2 regions of the Exiguobacterium sp. s39 genome follow, and region 1 is predicted to be linked to the other one. Evidence: riboswitches for the same ligand, from Rfam matches in the RefSeq annotation. Region 1 holds a riboswitch; the other holds the start of a gene.

Region 1 (7,530 bases):
CGGACGGTCCGCTCCATATAAACTTAACAAATGTCCTCCAGCGATCGGACCGATTGATTGTCCGATCGACGTCAAGCCCATCGCTCCGAAATAACTGCCCCGTAATTCCGGCTTCGCGAACCGATCGGTCAAGATGTCGGTCATCGTGAACATCATGACTTCCCCGCACGTGAAGATGAACATCGCGACGATCATCAACCAGATCGCGTTCGCATTTCCCATGATGAACAATCCGATCGCAACAGTCGCAATCCCGGTCGTGATCGAGACGAGTGGTGACGTCTTGACACCAAACTTCATGATCGGATATTGGACGATTAAGACGGTGATCGCATTGATCGTGATTAAGATCGCATAGAGTGTCTTCCCGCCTTCAAGGAGTGACGTCTCCGTCAAGAACTGTGGCAAGGTCGAGTTGAACTGGCTGTAGCCAAAGACGCCGAAGATGATGCCGGCAAGTGCCAGCGTAAAGGCGATATCCGTCCGCAACAGACGAACCGTTGCTCCGAACGAGACCTTTTTCCCACCATGCGTCTCGGTGATCGGATGGCGTTTGAATAAGATACCGATCATCACCCCGTACACGATATAGACGAACGCCGTGATGTAAAACGTCGCGGACGTGTTCCCCGCACTCAGCAGTAAAGCGATTCCCGGTCCGATCGCTGCTGCGATGTTGATCATCGCGTAACGGATATTGAAGACGAACAATCGGTTCGCTTCGTCCGTCGTATCACTGATCAAGGCACGGGCGGATGGTTCAAAAATCGAGCGACAGACACCGTTCAAGGCACTGAGCGTAAAGAACGCCCAGAACGTCTCGACTTGTGCTAGCGCGATGAAGACGACCGCGAACCCAATCGTTCCGGCAAGCATCATCGCCCGCCTTCCATAACGGTCCGACAAGGTACCGCCGATGAAACTCATGACGAGACTGGCGATCGCCGAAATACTGAGGACCCAGCCGACATCGACCGGATCAAACTTCAGGACGGTCGTCATGTAGATGGCGAAGAACGGCATCGTGATGAACGTTCCGAGACGCGAGAAAAACGTCCCGAACAAGACCCCGAGTGTCAACGGATGCAGTTGACGTATGCGTTGCATATGATTCCCCCTAACCCCTGTTTCAGACAAATGAAAAGCATCCTTCCATTATATAGGAAGGATGCCGGCTTCGGTGAACTTATTTGCTGACTGGAACGACAGCACCTTTGTACTTGTCGAGGATCCAATCTTGGTTTTTCTTTTCGTGCAGAACGTCAAGAAGTGCTGTGACACGCTTGTCTTTCTCATCGCCATCACGTGTGACGATGATGTTGACGTATGGTGAAGACTCATCTTCTGAAGCGATCGCGTCTTTCAACGGGTTCAGACCGTTATCGATCGCATAGTTCGTGTTGATGAGGACGGCGTCGCCTTCATTGTTTTTGTAAGCTTGCGGAAGCAGTGATGCTTCGATGTTCGTTTTGAACTTGAGTTTCTTCGGGTTCTCCGCGATATCACCGAGTTGTGCATCTGTCGTTTTACCGTCTTTGAGTTTGATCAATCCTTCATTTTGAAGGAACGTCAAGACACGACCCCGTTCCGCGACGTTTGAGCTCGTCAGGATCGTTGCACCGTTTGGTAACTTATCGAGTGACTTGTATTTCTTCGAGTAAATACCGAGTGGTTCAACATGGACGCCACCTGCGTTCGCGAACTTATACGATTTGTTTTCTTTCTCTTGTTGCTCAAGATACGGTACGTGCTGGAAGTAGTTCGCATCGATTTCTTTTGAAGCGAGTGCTTTGTTCGGAAGTACGTAATCTTGGAACTTCTTGATTTCAAGTTTGTAACCTTTTGCTTCGTATTCTTTTTTAACGTGCTCAAGAATCTCAGCGTGCGGTACGTTTGATGCACCAACGACGAGTGTCTTGTCGTCGCTACCTGATCCTGATGATTTTTCGCCACATGCAGCAAGGCTGATTGCTAAAACGGATACAGCGGCAGTACCTACGAATTTTTTCCAAACTTTCATGAATGATTCCTCCAATATGATTAAGTTTTGAATTAACGTTTATCGATTGCGCGGATCAGCAAGTCACCGATGATTTGGATGACGAAGACGATCGCTAAAATTAAGAGTGTCGCAATGACGATGACATCGTTTTGAGAACGCTGGAATCCTTCGATGAAGGCCATGTCCCCAAGTCCACCTCCACCGACTACTCCGGCCATTGCCGTATAACCGACAAGTGAGACGAGTGTGACCGTGATACCAGAAACGATGGCAGGCAACGCTTCCGGGATTAAGACTTTATAGATGATTTGGAACTTCGTCGCCCCCATCGATTCAGCTGCCTCGATGACACCTTTATCGACTTCGCGTAACGCGAGTTCAACCATCCGACCGTAAAATGGTGCAGCACCGAAAATCAGTGCCGGTAATGCTGCCGTTGGTCCGAGGAACGAACCGACGATCGCTGTCGTAAATGGAATCAATAAGATCAGTAAGATGATGAACGGAATCGAACGGAAGACGTTGACGATCAAGCTCAACACTGAATAGAACGCCCGATTCTTGAACAATAACTCTTCGTTTGTCGCATACAATAGTAAACCAATGATCAAACCGAGAACGAATGTCGAAACCCCAGCGATTGCCGTCATATAGACGGTACTGCCTGTCGCTTCCCACACCATGTCCCAATCTAGGTTGTCAAAGAATGAAATCATCGGTGATCCACCTCCACTTCAACATCACTGGCTTGAAGCTTCGTGATGACCGCTTGTGTTGCTTCTGTTTCCCCGATCAACTGAATGAACAGTGTACCGAGTGCCCCTTCCTGTGATTGACCGACGTTTCCGCCGATGATGTTGAACAGGACCGGTGAATCCTTCATGACTTCCGCGAGGATCGGGCTTTCCGCTGTCGATCCGACGAACGTCAACTGAACGATTTTTCCGGTTGGGTACCGTTCGCGTAGTTTCGCGAACGTCAACTCGTTTTCCGAAGGCGACGTCAATTGTTTGACGAACTCCTTCGTCATCGCTTGCTTCGGATGACGGAAGACTTCTGCGACCGGTCCTTGCTCGACGATTTTACCGGCTTCCATGACGGCGACCCGGTGACAGATTTTTTGAATGACGTGCATCTCGTGTGTGATCAAGACGATCGTCAGTTTCAGTTTTTCATTGATGTCGACGAGTAACTCAAGGATTGAATCCGTCGTCTTCGGATCGAGTGCACTTGTTGCCTCGTCACATAAGAGAACGTCCGGGTTCGATGCCAGTGCCCGAGCGATACCGACACGTTGTTTTTGACCACCCGATAATTGTGACGGATAGGCTTTTTCGCGTCCGTCCAAACCAACGAGTTGGATCAGTTCCGCGACCCGTTCCTTGCGGTGTGCTTTCGGGAAGCCACCGAGCTCGAGTGGGAACATGATGTTCTCTTCAACCGTCCGTGACCATAGTAAGTTGAAGTGCTGAAAGACCATCGAGACATTCTTGCGGACGCCTCGTAATTCTTTTGGTTTCAGTGATGTCATCTCAACACCATCGATTTGGATCGAACCACTAGTTGGTGCTTCGAGCATATTCAGCAATCGGATCAGGGTCGATTTCCCTGCTCCGGAATAACCGATTATTCCAAAAATTTCACCGCGCTCGATTGTCAGATCGACATTCGCGACGGCTTCGACCGCTCCGCGCTTTGAGCGATAAATCTTTCCTACGTCTTGTAAACGAATCACAACTGTCCCTCCTAAAATAAAAAAAGTGCGCGCGTTTTAGAGCAAACGCGCGCACTTTTCAGTACACAAAACCATTTGCTCTCATCTCCCAGACTTTTGTCTGCTGGAATTAGCACCACTTCGGATTAGATCCGCGGTTGCCGGGTTTCATCGGGCCAGTCCCTCCACCACTCTCGATAAGAGTTTCGGTATTAAGTTTGTAGAATATATTCTGAATATTAGCAGGGGTTATTTTTGTTGTCAAACAGTTTTTTCAGAAACTTTTTCGAGGAACGTGAAAGCACGTGTTAAGTCTTCTTTCAAATCTTCTGCGTCTTCAAGTCCAACTGAAATCCGAACGAGACCGTCTGTGATGCCGAGTTCTGCCCGACGTTCTGCTGGGATTGACGCATGCGTCATCCGTGCCGGCACCGAAATCAGACTCTCGACGGCACCAAGACTCTCAGCGAGTGTGAAGAAGTGTGTCGCCTCGACGAGTTTTTCTGCGTTCGCTGCTGAACCGACATCAAAGCTGATCATCCCACCAAATCCAGTCGCTTGTTTCGCTTGGATGTCGTGACCAGGATGCGATGCAAGTCCTGGGTAGAAGATGTTCGAGACGATGTCTTTCGCTTGTAGGAACGCAACGAGATCATGTGCTGTCTCTTCGATCGCATCCATTCGGATACCGAGTGTACGAAGACCACGGACGAGCAAGAAGCTGTCTTGCGGTCCAAGCACGCCGCCTGTCGAGTTTTGGATGAAGTGCAGCTCTTCGCCGAGCGCATCATCTTTGACGACGACAAGTCCAGCGACGACGTCCGAGTGTCCGCCGATGTATTTCGTCGCACTGTGCAAGACGATATCTGCACCGAGTGCGAGTGGTTGTTGATGATACGGTGTCGCGAACGTGTTGTCGACGACGAGTTTAAGATCGTGACGTTTGGCAATCGTTGCAATCGCTGCGATATCCGTAACTTTCAACAACGGGTTCGTCGGTGTTTCGACGTAGACGATCTTCGTGTTGTCCTGGATCGCTGCTTCCGTCGCCGCAAGGTCCGTCGTATCGACGAATGTCACTTCGATGTTGAACTTCGGTAAGACGCGTTGCATCAAGCGGAACGTACCACCGTAGACGTCATCCGTCATGACGATGTGGTCGCCAGACTCAAGCAAGTGGAAGACGGCATGGATCGCTGCCATCCCAGAACCGAAGGCAAAACCACGTGCGCCACCCTCGAGATCCGCAATCAATCGTTCGATGCTCGTCCGTGTAGGGTTCGCTGTCCGTGAATATTCATATCCGTCCTTGAGTTGACCGATTTTATCCTGCTTGTATGTGCTTGTTTGATAGATCGGAGGTGTGACGGCTCCTGTTGCCCGGTCGACACCTGTTCCTCCATGAATCAATGCTGTCTTCTTACGCATGAGTTTCGTCCACCTTTTCAAAGATTTGTTGGCTCAAGTAGCGTTCGGCACTGTCTGCGAAGACGGTGACGATCGTACTGCCGGGGTGACGCTTTGCGATATCAAGCGCAGCAACAAGCGCTGCACCTGCTGAACTACCAACGAGTAATCCTTCGCGAGCAGCGAGTGTATGAACTGCGTCAAATGCATCACGGTCAGAAATCGTATGAATCTCGTCGACGAGTTCACGCGGAACGAGACTTGGCCATTTTGCTGTACCGATACCTTCTGTCTTATGCGGACCGGCTGGACCACCATTTAAGACGGAGCCTTCCGGTTCGACGATTGCTGCTTTTGTACCGAGACGTTGTTTTAAGAAGTCCGCTGTTCCGGCGAACGTACCACCTGAACCACAACCGGCAACGAACCAGTCGATGTGCGGCAAGTCCGCAATCAGCTCAGGACCGAGTGTCCGCTGATACGTGACTGGGTTCTCTTCGTTTTCGAATTGTAACGGAACGTAACTGTTCGGAATTTCCTGACCGAGTTCTTTTGCCCGGTCGATAGCCCCTTGCATATCGAGTTCAGTCGGCGTGTTGACGACGGTTGCGCCGAGTGCCCGCATCAACGTCTGTTTTTCCTGACTGAATTTTTCCGGAACGACACAGATGACTTTGAGATCGTATTTCTTAGCGGCGAGCGCCAAGCCGATGCCGGTATTCCCGGCTGTCGGCTCGATGATCGTACCGCCTGGTGTCACATGTCCGTTTTCGATTGCTGCATCAACGAGTTGAATGCCAAGGCGGTCTTTGACGCTGCCCCCAGGGTTCATCCATTCGAGCTTCGCCAAAATGCGCGTACCAGCAGGCAAATCGAATGAAGTGATCTCGTAGAGTGGTGTGTTTCCGACGAGGTCGCGGACGTTGTTCGCGATCATCCGAAGACGATGTCCCATTCATCACGACCGGCAAGCATTTTCTCGGCATAGTGCTTCGCTCCTTTGAGGTCATGTGCGCTCGCAAATCCACATTGGACTTCGTTTTGCGCTGGAATCTCTTCTGCTGCGAGGACGTCTTTCAACGTCTTCTCAACGAGTTCGCTCATTTTTTCGACCGAGTCGAAATTCATCATCGCCATGTAGAAACCTGTTTGGCATCCCATCGGCGAGACATCGATGACATCATCCGAGTAGTTACGGATGTTTTCAGCAAGTAAGTGCTCGAGTGTGTGCATCGCACGCATCGGCATTTGCTCAACGTTTGGTTGCGTAAAACGGATATCGTATTTGACGACTTGGTCGACTTTACCTTCTTTATAACCCGCGACGCGGATATAAGGTGCTTTGACTTTCGTATGATCCAGGTTAAAGCTTTCGACGTTCATTTTTTGAAGTGCCATGATTTATTCCCCCATTTTCTCGGCTTCTACGAGCCAGACGAAGTGATTGTATTGTATAAATTTAACAGTGAATCCCCGTGCTGTAAACAATTCTTCCATAACTGGAATCAACGGGTAGAACTCGCGTTCGAGATCTTCCGCTAACGCGTCGAACCCTTGAGCACGTGCTTCACGAATCGTTTGCAGGCGTGCCTCTTCTGAGACGAACATCGTATCCGCGTAGACGATTTTTCCGTCTGCCGGTAAATGTGATGCCATCAGTTCGATTGCTTCTCCCTTTTCCTCATCTGTTAGATGATGAAACGCATACGTCGAAACAAAACTGCGTGCTTCCTTCGCCTCGAACGAGAGGAAGTGACCGTCCTGTACATCAAGCGATGGAATCTTTTCCGTCAGGATTGCCCGCATCTCCGGACTTGGTTCGACGGCGAGTACGGCGTCGTGACGTGCCAGAAGACGTTGTGTCAGGTTCCCTGTGCCTGCTCCGAATTCAATGACCGGCGACTGCGCTTTATCCGCTACTGTATCCAAAATCTCATCGTATCGACGAAAAACCTCTTTATACTCCGGATCATGTCCGGTTACTGTCTCGTCATACGTTGATGCCCATTCTGTGAAAACATCCATAAAACGTACTGTCATGCCTTGTCGTCCTCCATCTCACCAGTTAATTCCGAGTAATCGGATATGAATTAAAGTAATTTTCCTTATTCGCATTGTAGCAAGGAGATTCTATCCTGGCAAGCGACCGGCTCGAAAAACTTCCAGAAAACAAAAAAAAGGCGTTGCCGGCGAACCGACAACACGAATAATGTGGTTAGAAATGCTACGAAGGAAAACCCAGCTCCATTCGGAATTGTTCGCTCTTCCGCGTGGAGGACGGCGCCTGTTCGACATGATCGCCAGCTTACGTTCACTTCCTGATCGGTCCTTTCGATCCACCACCCGTTCATTGCACCGCTTCGTCTTTGGGGGACGACTTAAGGGGAAACAATACACCGGCTTAGGA
Region 2 (7,530 bases), on a different contig from region 1:
TGTTTGGCTCCGACGTCGACACCTTTTGTCGGTTCGTCCAAGACGAGTACAGAAACATCGGTCAGTAACCATTTTCCGATGGCGACTTTTTGTTGATTCCCACCGGATAGTTGACCTACTTCCTGTTTCACGTCTGCCACTTTAATGCCCAGCTCCTTGACCCATTGCGATGCCTGATTTGCTTCTTTGCGACGATCCATCAGCCCCCAGCGGTTGACGAAATCATGAGCTGCCGCTGCTGTTAGATTTTCTGCGACAGAATCGGCAACGAGGATCCCTTCTTTTCGTCGTTCTTCTGGAACGAGACCGATCCCCGCTTGAATCGCAGCTTGTGGATTGCGAAGGCGATGGGCTTTTCCACCTATCCGAACCTCCCCTTCCTGAAAAGGACGATCACCGAACAATGCTTTGCATAATTCCGTTTTACCGGCACCGACAAGACCCGCGATACCAACGACTTCACCTGCTTGAACCGTCAAGGAGATATCGTGGACGTCCGCATTCGTGGCACTCTCGACCGTCAGTACGTTTGTCGCTTTTACCCGTGACGTTTTCGCGACAGACGTAAGCTTACGCCCGAGCATCTGCTCAACGACAGCTTCCTTCGTGATGTCTGCCAAAAGATGTCGCGAGATGAGTTGACCGTCGCGCATGACCGAGATGGAGTCGCAAATGTCATACAATTCTTGTAGACGGTGGGAAATGAAAATGATCCCAAGCCCCCGTTCTGCTAAACGACGTACGACCGAAAAGAGATGGCTTGTTTCCGCCTGACTGAGAGGTGCCGTTGGTTCATCTAAAATCAAAAAACGGCGTTCTTGGACGAGGGCGCGGGCAATCAATACGAGTTGCTTTTCAGCAAGCCGCAACTCCTCGACACGTGTCTTGACGGAAATATCCGCCTGTAATGTTGCTAACGCTTCTTTGGCACGCTGTATGTAACGGCGTTGGGATACGAAGCCAGTCATCGTTCCGTCCGTCAACAGATCGAGACAGATATTCTCAGCGACCGTCAAATACGGGACAAGCGCCACATCGACCTCTTGTTGGACAAGGTCGATTCCAATCTGTTTCGCATCAAGCGGTGACGTGATGGACAACTCCTTCCCGTCGAGACGGATCGTTCCTTCGTCCGCCGTTTCCGCTCCGGATAAGACTTTCATCAACGTCGACTTACCGGCACCATTCGCACCGACAAGCGCGTGGATTTCACCGGATTTCACTTCAAACGAGACTTGTTTTAAGGCTTGCACTCCTGGAAACGCCAGTGAAATCCCAGTCATCTTCAAGTGATGATTGGTAGACGTCATTGTTTTTTATGGACGTCACGCAACCGGTCCATCCACGGTTCATTGAATTTGTCCGATGTACTCCATCCTTTGATGATCGTATCGAGATTGTACATCGTCGTATCCTGCTTCAACGCCTTCTGCTCCACGAGTTTCGCGTCGAGATCAAAGCTATCCGGTGTCTTCTCGCCAGCGATTTTCTTAGCCAGTAATCGCATGTCCGTTTGTCCAATCAAGAATGGATCCACCGCACTCGTCGAGACCCAGTTACTGCCTTTTTCACGCATCAGGTTGATATCCTGATTCGAGACATCGATCGAGATTAGCGGGATTTCTTGACGTTTATTATCCTTGAGCGATTTGTAAGCCCCTTTTGCGACTTCGTCCCACGCTCCCCAAACCGCATCAATGCTTCCTTTCGGATATTTCGCGAGAATCGCATTCATCTTCGTTGCGATATCCCCTTGGACATCTTGGAAATTTGTCGGTCCAACCGTCTCAAGCGTTTTGATCTTACCGTCTGCTTCGTACGTCTTATAGATTTCCTGACGACGATCGAGCGGGGCAAAACCTGGTCCGAACCAAAGTTTGATGACACGGACTGGCTTTTTGTCCGTCACCTTCGTCACTTCATCAAGCGATAGCTTCGCGAGTTGATGATCGTTTTGGAACGTTTCCGTCACACCTTTTAACGCCGTTCCTTTTTTCTTCGTGACCGTATCGAACGTCACGACCTTCAGCCCTTTGTCGACCGCTGGTTTAATCATGTCATAGGCGTAGTCTTCCTTACCGTGCGAGATGATGAGCCCGTCATAATCTTGCTGAATCGCTTGCGCGACAAGCTCCTTGAACTTGACGTCGTTACCTTCCGAAATGAACGTGCTGACTTTAAAGCCAAGCGCTTCGCCTTCACTTCGTGCGCCATCAAGGAATTGTTTCGTATGGTCGTCCGATGCTAGGTTGCGGATGACGGCGATCTTGACGTCCGATTGAACCCCTTTTGGTACATCCTTGACGACCTTCGTCGTCGTGGCTTCTCCATTCGCACAAGCCGCTAGTAACAGTGCCGGTGCTAGGACGGCGTAAGCTAGTTTTTTCATGACATATCTCCTTATCCGAGGGGTTGAAGCCCTGTTAATTGTTCAATCGTTTCTTCATTCGGTTGCGTGATGACACCAAGTTCGGTAATGATGCCCGTGATCAATGTGTGTGGTGTGACATCAAACGCCGGGTTGAAGACAGCGACGCCTTCCGGTGCTGTCGCAATACCTTGGACAGTCGTCACTTCCTGCGGATCACGTTCTTCGATTTCGATCGCGTCTCCGGAAACGAGCGAGAAGTCGAACGTCGAGAGCGGTGCTGCGACGTAAAACGGAATACCAAAAGCTTGCGCGAGCAATGCCAATTGGAACGTCCCGATTTTATTCGCGGTATCTCCGTTTCGTGTAATGCGGTCGGCACCGACGATGATCGCATCGATCTGTTTTTCTTTCAGCGTATGGGCGACCATGTTGTCCGTAATTAACGTGACATCGATGCCGGCACGTTGCAGCTCCCATGTCGTCAATCGTGCTCCCTGCAGTAACGGTCGCGTCTCACTCGCAAAAACGGATAATTCGATGCCGCGTTCTTTTGCGATGTAGAACGGCGCAAGTGCCGTTCCATAAGCAGCGGTCGCAATCGATCCAGCATTACAAATCGTTAGGATCCGGTCGCCTGACTGGAACAATTCCAGTGCATGAATCCCGATTTGACGTGACGTCTGCGCATCCTGGTCGTATAAGGCGACCGTCCGTTTTTCCAACCGTTCGCGAATCTCTTCTACCGACGTCCCGTCTTGAATGATTGGATTCAATTGATCGAGGACATTTCGCAAGTTGACGGCCGTCGGTCGTGTCGCGAGTAACGTCGCCGATGTCTCAAGCAAGGCTTGCTTGTAGACCGGTAGCTCTGCTTCAAAGCGGTACGCTTCTTGAACGAGCACGAATCCACCGAATAAGCTGATCGCAGGCGCGCCCCGGACACGTAGTTGTTTAATCGCCTCAACCGCTTGCGCGAGATCAGCAATGACTTCATAGTGCTCTTCTTGCGGTAGACGTGTCTGATCGAGAATCGTCAAGACACGGTCTTCGTAACGAATACTTTGGACGAATGTAGTCATCGGCTGAGTTCCTCCGTTACGTCAAAGTTTCGTAAATCATCGAATGTCCGGCATTCTGTACGGCGTTTGATTAACGCCGCTCCTAGACGAAGAGCGTGACGTTTCCGCTCTAAGCGTTCCGTCGTTGAATCGATTGATTCTAAATCAGCGACCGGTGCAAGACCAATCGTCCGCCGAATCAATTCGCAACCGGCAAAGCCAAGGGCATCCTGCAAGATCGTGCTCAGTACATCATCGACGAGTCCTGATGCCTGGAACGGTTCGACGGCTTCCCGTTCCCATAATGCACGGAACGTTGAAGCGAACGTCAGCCAGAACGTATCGATATCCTTGATTCGGGCGTCACGTCGTGTAGGGTAATCCGGATATGCCGCGAAGAATAGATGCGCAATGAACTGTCCGACATCGAATCCGAATGGACCATAAAAGGCGAATTCTGGATCGATGACTTTCGTTTCCGTCGCCGAGGCGAAGATGCTTCCTGTATGTAGATCGCCGTGCAGCAATGCATCTCCTTTCGTGATGAAGAGCGCTTCGAGTTTTGCGACTTCGCGTTTTAACTCATCGTCTGCCCATAGACGTGCCACCTCTTCTTCGAGTCCGGCTTCAATCTCGTTCGTCTCCGCGTCATGAAACGGATCCGTGAAGATTAATTTTTCCGTGATGTCGCACAAGTCTGGATTGTAGTACGTTCGGGCGACACGTTTCTTTTCAACCGGACCAAGCGCAAAGTCCGATGTATGGAATAACGTCCGAGCGAGATAAGAACCGATATGTTCCGCAAGCAACGGATACTGTTCACCTGCGAGTAAACCGCTTCGAACGATCGTCAGATGTGAAAGATCTTCCATGACCGTATACGCCTCTTCATGACTAGCATGAAAAACACGTGGCACGAACGGTACGGCATGCCGTGCGAATTCACGGAGTGCGGATTGTTCGATCCACGCTCGTTCGAGCGATAACGGCCAGCTCTCCCCGACGACCTTCGCATATGGTAATGCTTGTTTTAAAATCAAGCGATGTTCGCCTTCTCGAATCCGAAAGACGAGGTTGAGGTTCCCGTCGCCAATCTCTTCTGCTTCGACGGCTCCATCGCCGATCAGTCCTAATGTCCGAACACGGTCAATCGCGTCCTGTTCTGTGAATGCTTTATATGTCATCTTAGTTTCCCCCTATGTGATACACGAAAAAGCGCCTCTTTTCGTCATCGAAAAGAGGCGCAGAAAAGTCACTGCGTCCTCTTATCTCTCAGACGAAACGTCTGTTGGATGTAGCACCGTGCCCAGTGGTCGGTTGCTGCGGCGTCATCGGGCCAATTCCCTCTGCCAACTCGCGATAAGAGTCGTATGTAGTTGTCGTGTGTGATATTGATTTGAATCTTACGCAATCGACTTCCTCGCTGTCAAATCGAAATCAAGCAGAAACGGACATCATTTTTAAGTCATCTATAGAAAGAGTATTTTCAAAAAAATAAATTTTCTAAAAATAGTTTGACAAGTGGCGATTCTCATGTAAAAATTGCAATTAGATTTCACAATTTCATCCAATTCTTATCAAGAGCAGACGGAGGGACAAGCCCTACGATGTCGCAGCAACCGACCTTTTGGCACGGTGCTAATTCTTGCAGCTACTAAGCTGACAGATAAGAGTCCACGTTCGAATTATTCATGGTCTCCTGTCGCTGACGAGAGACCATTTTTTTGTTGAAGGAGGAAAGACATGGCTTATATCACTGCTACTTATCAATTGACTGCCCGTGATCGACTCGAGCAACGCGCTGAACAACTCGCGCTTGGTCTGACAGTCGGTTCTTGGACGGAACTGAATCATCTCGAACAACAACAACTCGCCTCGTTCAAAGGGGAAGTCGTACATACCGAAGAGCGCGATGGCAAAGGATATATCACGATTCGTTATCCGGAACATAACGTGTCGCGCGACTTTTCTGCGATTCTGACGACCGTCTTCGGGAAACTCTCACTCGACGGTGAAATCAAACTAACAGAATTGCTATTACCCGATACATTTACGTCGGACTTTCCAGGTGCGAAATTCGGGATCGAAGGGGTCCGCTCCTTGATTGGTGTCGAAGATCGCCCATTATTAATGAGCATCTTCAAAGGAGTCATCGGACGGGATTTATCGTTCCTTCGTGATCAACTCGAAGGACAACTCGCTGGTGGGATTGACCTCGTCAAAGACGATGAGATCCTATACGACAATCCGTTGACACCGACGATTGACCGGGCACGAATCGGACGTGAGGTCATCGATGCTCACTTCCACCGGACCGGTAAACGTGCGTTATATGCGATCACACTCAGCGGTCCCGTCTTTACGCTCAAGGATCAAGCCAAGCGATTGATTGATGCTGGAGCGACTGCTTTCTTGCTGAATACCTTCACATACGGACTCGATGTCTTACGCGAACTGGCAAGTGATCCGGAAATCAACGTTCCGATCTTCAATCATCCGGCATATAGCGGTGCGTTGATCGCTAGCCCGAATCACGGAGTCGCAGCCCCTGTCTTACTCGGCACATTACCGCGTGCTGCTGGAGCAGACTTGACGCTATTCCCGTCTCCTTACGGCAATGTCGCTTTGCCAAAGGATGTCGCTCGTGGCATCGCGGTCGAAGCGACCCGTCTCGGGCAGACGAAATCGATCTTCCCGGTTCCTTCAGCCGGTATTCATCCTGGACTCGTCGCTCAACTCGTACGGGACTTCGGGATCGATTCCGTCATCAACGCCGGTGGCGGCGTACATGGTCATCCGCAAGGTGCTGCGGCTGGCGTCATTGCTTTCCGTCAGGCACTCGATGCGGCACTCGCAAATGAATCCCTATCGACGGCAGCATCGCGTCATGAAGAATTACGAATTGCCCTCGACGCTTGGGGGATCAAGTCATGACCGTACGGATTCTTTGTGACTTCGACGGGACGGTGACGACACAGGATAACATCATCGCACTCATGCAGGCATTTGCGCCAGCGAGTGACTTCGAACCGTTGAAACACGGTGTACTCGACCGGACGTTATCGATTCAGAGTGGTGTCGGGCAAATGTTCGCACTTCTGCCGTCTGACGGAAAAACAGCCTATCTTGACTTTTTGTTGGAGCGTGCCGTCATTCGCGACGGATTTTCGGAGTTACTGCAGTACAGTCGTCGTCAAGGCATCGATTTTTCGATCGTCAGCGGTGGAATGGACTTTTTCGTCGAACCAATCTTAGCGCCATTCCTCGACCAAGAACAGATTTACTGTAACGTCGCTGATTTCAGTGGTCCATTCGTCCATATCGATTGGCCAAACGCCTGCGATGCCCATTGTACGAACGGGTGCGGCTGTTGTAAAACGTCCGTTGCCCGGACACTACGTAAAGACGGTGACGTCATCATCGTCATCGGCGACTCGGTGACGGACTTCGAACTCGCAAAACAAGCGGATCGTGTCTATGCCCGTGATTATCTGATCACGTTGTGTGAAGAGAATGATATCGCCTATACACCGTTTGAGACGTTCCACGATATCGTTCATGATTTAACACGAGCGGAGGTGACAACATGACATTCATGCGACGGTATGAAGAGCTACGCGCCATCAAACAAGAGCTTGCGGCGCGCGATTGGTTCCCTGGTACGAGTGGCAATCTCGCCATCCGGACATCCGGTGTCCCGGTTGAATTCCTTGTGACAGCAAGCGGAAAAGATAAACGGCAAACGACTCCTGACGACTTCGTTCATGTCGATGCGACCGGTCAATTGATCGGTGAGCAATCCGGGCGTCCTTCCGCCGAGACATTACTCCATGTCGAAGTGTTCAATCGAACGGACGCCGGTTGTTCCCTACATGTCCATACGATTGCGAACAATGTGATTTCGGAACTCTATGGCGATCAAGGCAGTATCACCTTTTCCGGTCAAGAAATCATCAAGGCACTCGGACACTGGGAAGAGGATGCGACGGTCACGGTACCGATCATTCCGAATCATGCGGACATCCCGACGCTTGCCGCTGCTTTTGCACCGCATGTCACAGCAGACAGTGGTGCCGTCCTGATCCGCAATCACGGGATCAC

What was found. Region 1 has a riboswitch for S-adenosylmethionine ahead of KNQ11_RS09220 (methionine ABC transporter ATP-binding protein). Riboswitches for the same ligand answer to the same signal wherever they lie in the genome.
Positions count from the first base shown of each region.
Region 2: another riboswitch for S-adenosylmethionine. It lies ahead of mtnK (S-methyl-5-thioribose kinase); the one in region 1 lies ahead of KNQ11_RS09220 (methionine ABC transporter ATP-binding protein).

Region 1 covers NZ_JACSNA010000001.1:1,759,368-1,766,897, forward strand. The annotation lists gene KNQ11_RS09205 (MDR family MFS transporter) at 1-1,107, opposite strand, end outside; gene KNQ11_RS09210 (MetQ/NlpA family ABC transporter substrate-binding protein) at 1,187-2,020, opposite strand; gene KNQ11_RS09215 (methionine ABC transporter permease) at 2,053-2,718, opposite strand; gene KNQ11_RS09220 (methionine ABC transporter ATP-binding protein) at 2,715-3,737, opposite strand; SAM riboswitch class I at 3,816-3,920, opposite strand; gene KNQ11_RS09225 (bifunctional cystathionine gamma-lyase/homocysteine desulfhydrase) at 3,978-5,144, opposite strand; gene KNQ11_RS09230 (PLP-dependent cysteine synthase family protein) at 5,137-6,060, opposite strand; gene KNQ11_RS09235 (S-ribosylhomocysteine lyase) at 6,057-6,521, opposite strand; gene KNQ11_RS09240 (class I SAM-dependent methyltransferase) at 6,525-7,163, opposite strand.
Region 2 covers NZ_JACSNA010000002.1:299,493-307,022, reverse strand. The annotation lists gene KNQ11_RS13050 (sugar ABC transporter ATP-binding protein) at 1-1,310, opposite strand, end outside; gene KNQ11_RS13045 (sugar ABC transporter substrate-binding protein) at 1,307-2,389, opposite strand; gene mtnA (S-methyl-5-thioribose-1-phosphate isomerase) at 2,401-3,450, opposite strand; gene mtnK (S-methyl-5-thioribose kinase) at 3,447-4,613, opposite strand; SAM riboswitch class I at 4,692-4,795, opposite strand; SAM riboswitch class I at 5,001-5,102, shown strand; gene KNQ11_RS13030 (2,3-diketo-5-methylthiopentyl-1-phosphate enolase) at 5,173-6,363, shown strand; gene KNQ11_RS13025 (2-hydroxy-3-keto-5-methylthiopentenyl-1-phosphate phosphatase) at 6,360-7,019, shown strand; gene KNQ11_RS13020 (methylthioribulose 1-phosphate dehydratase) at 7,016-7,530, shown strand, end outside.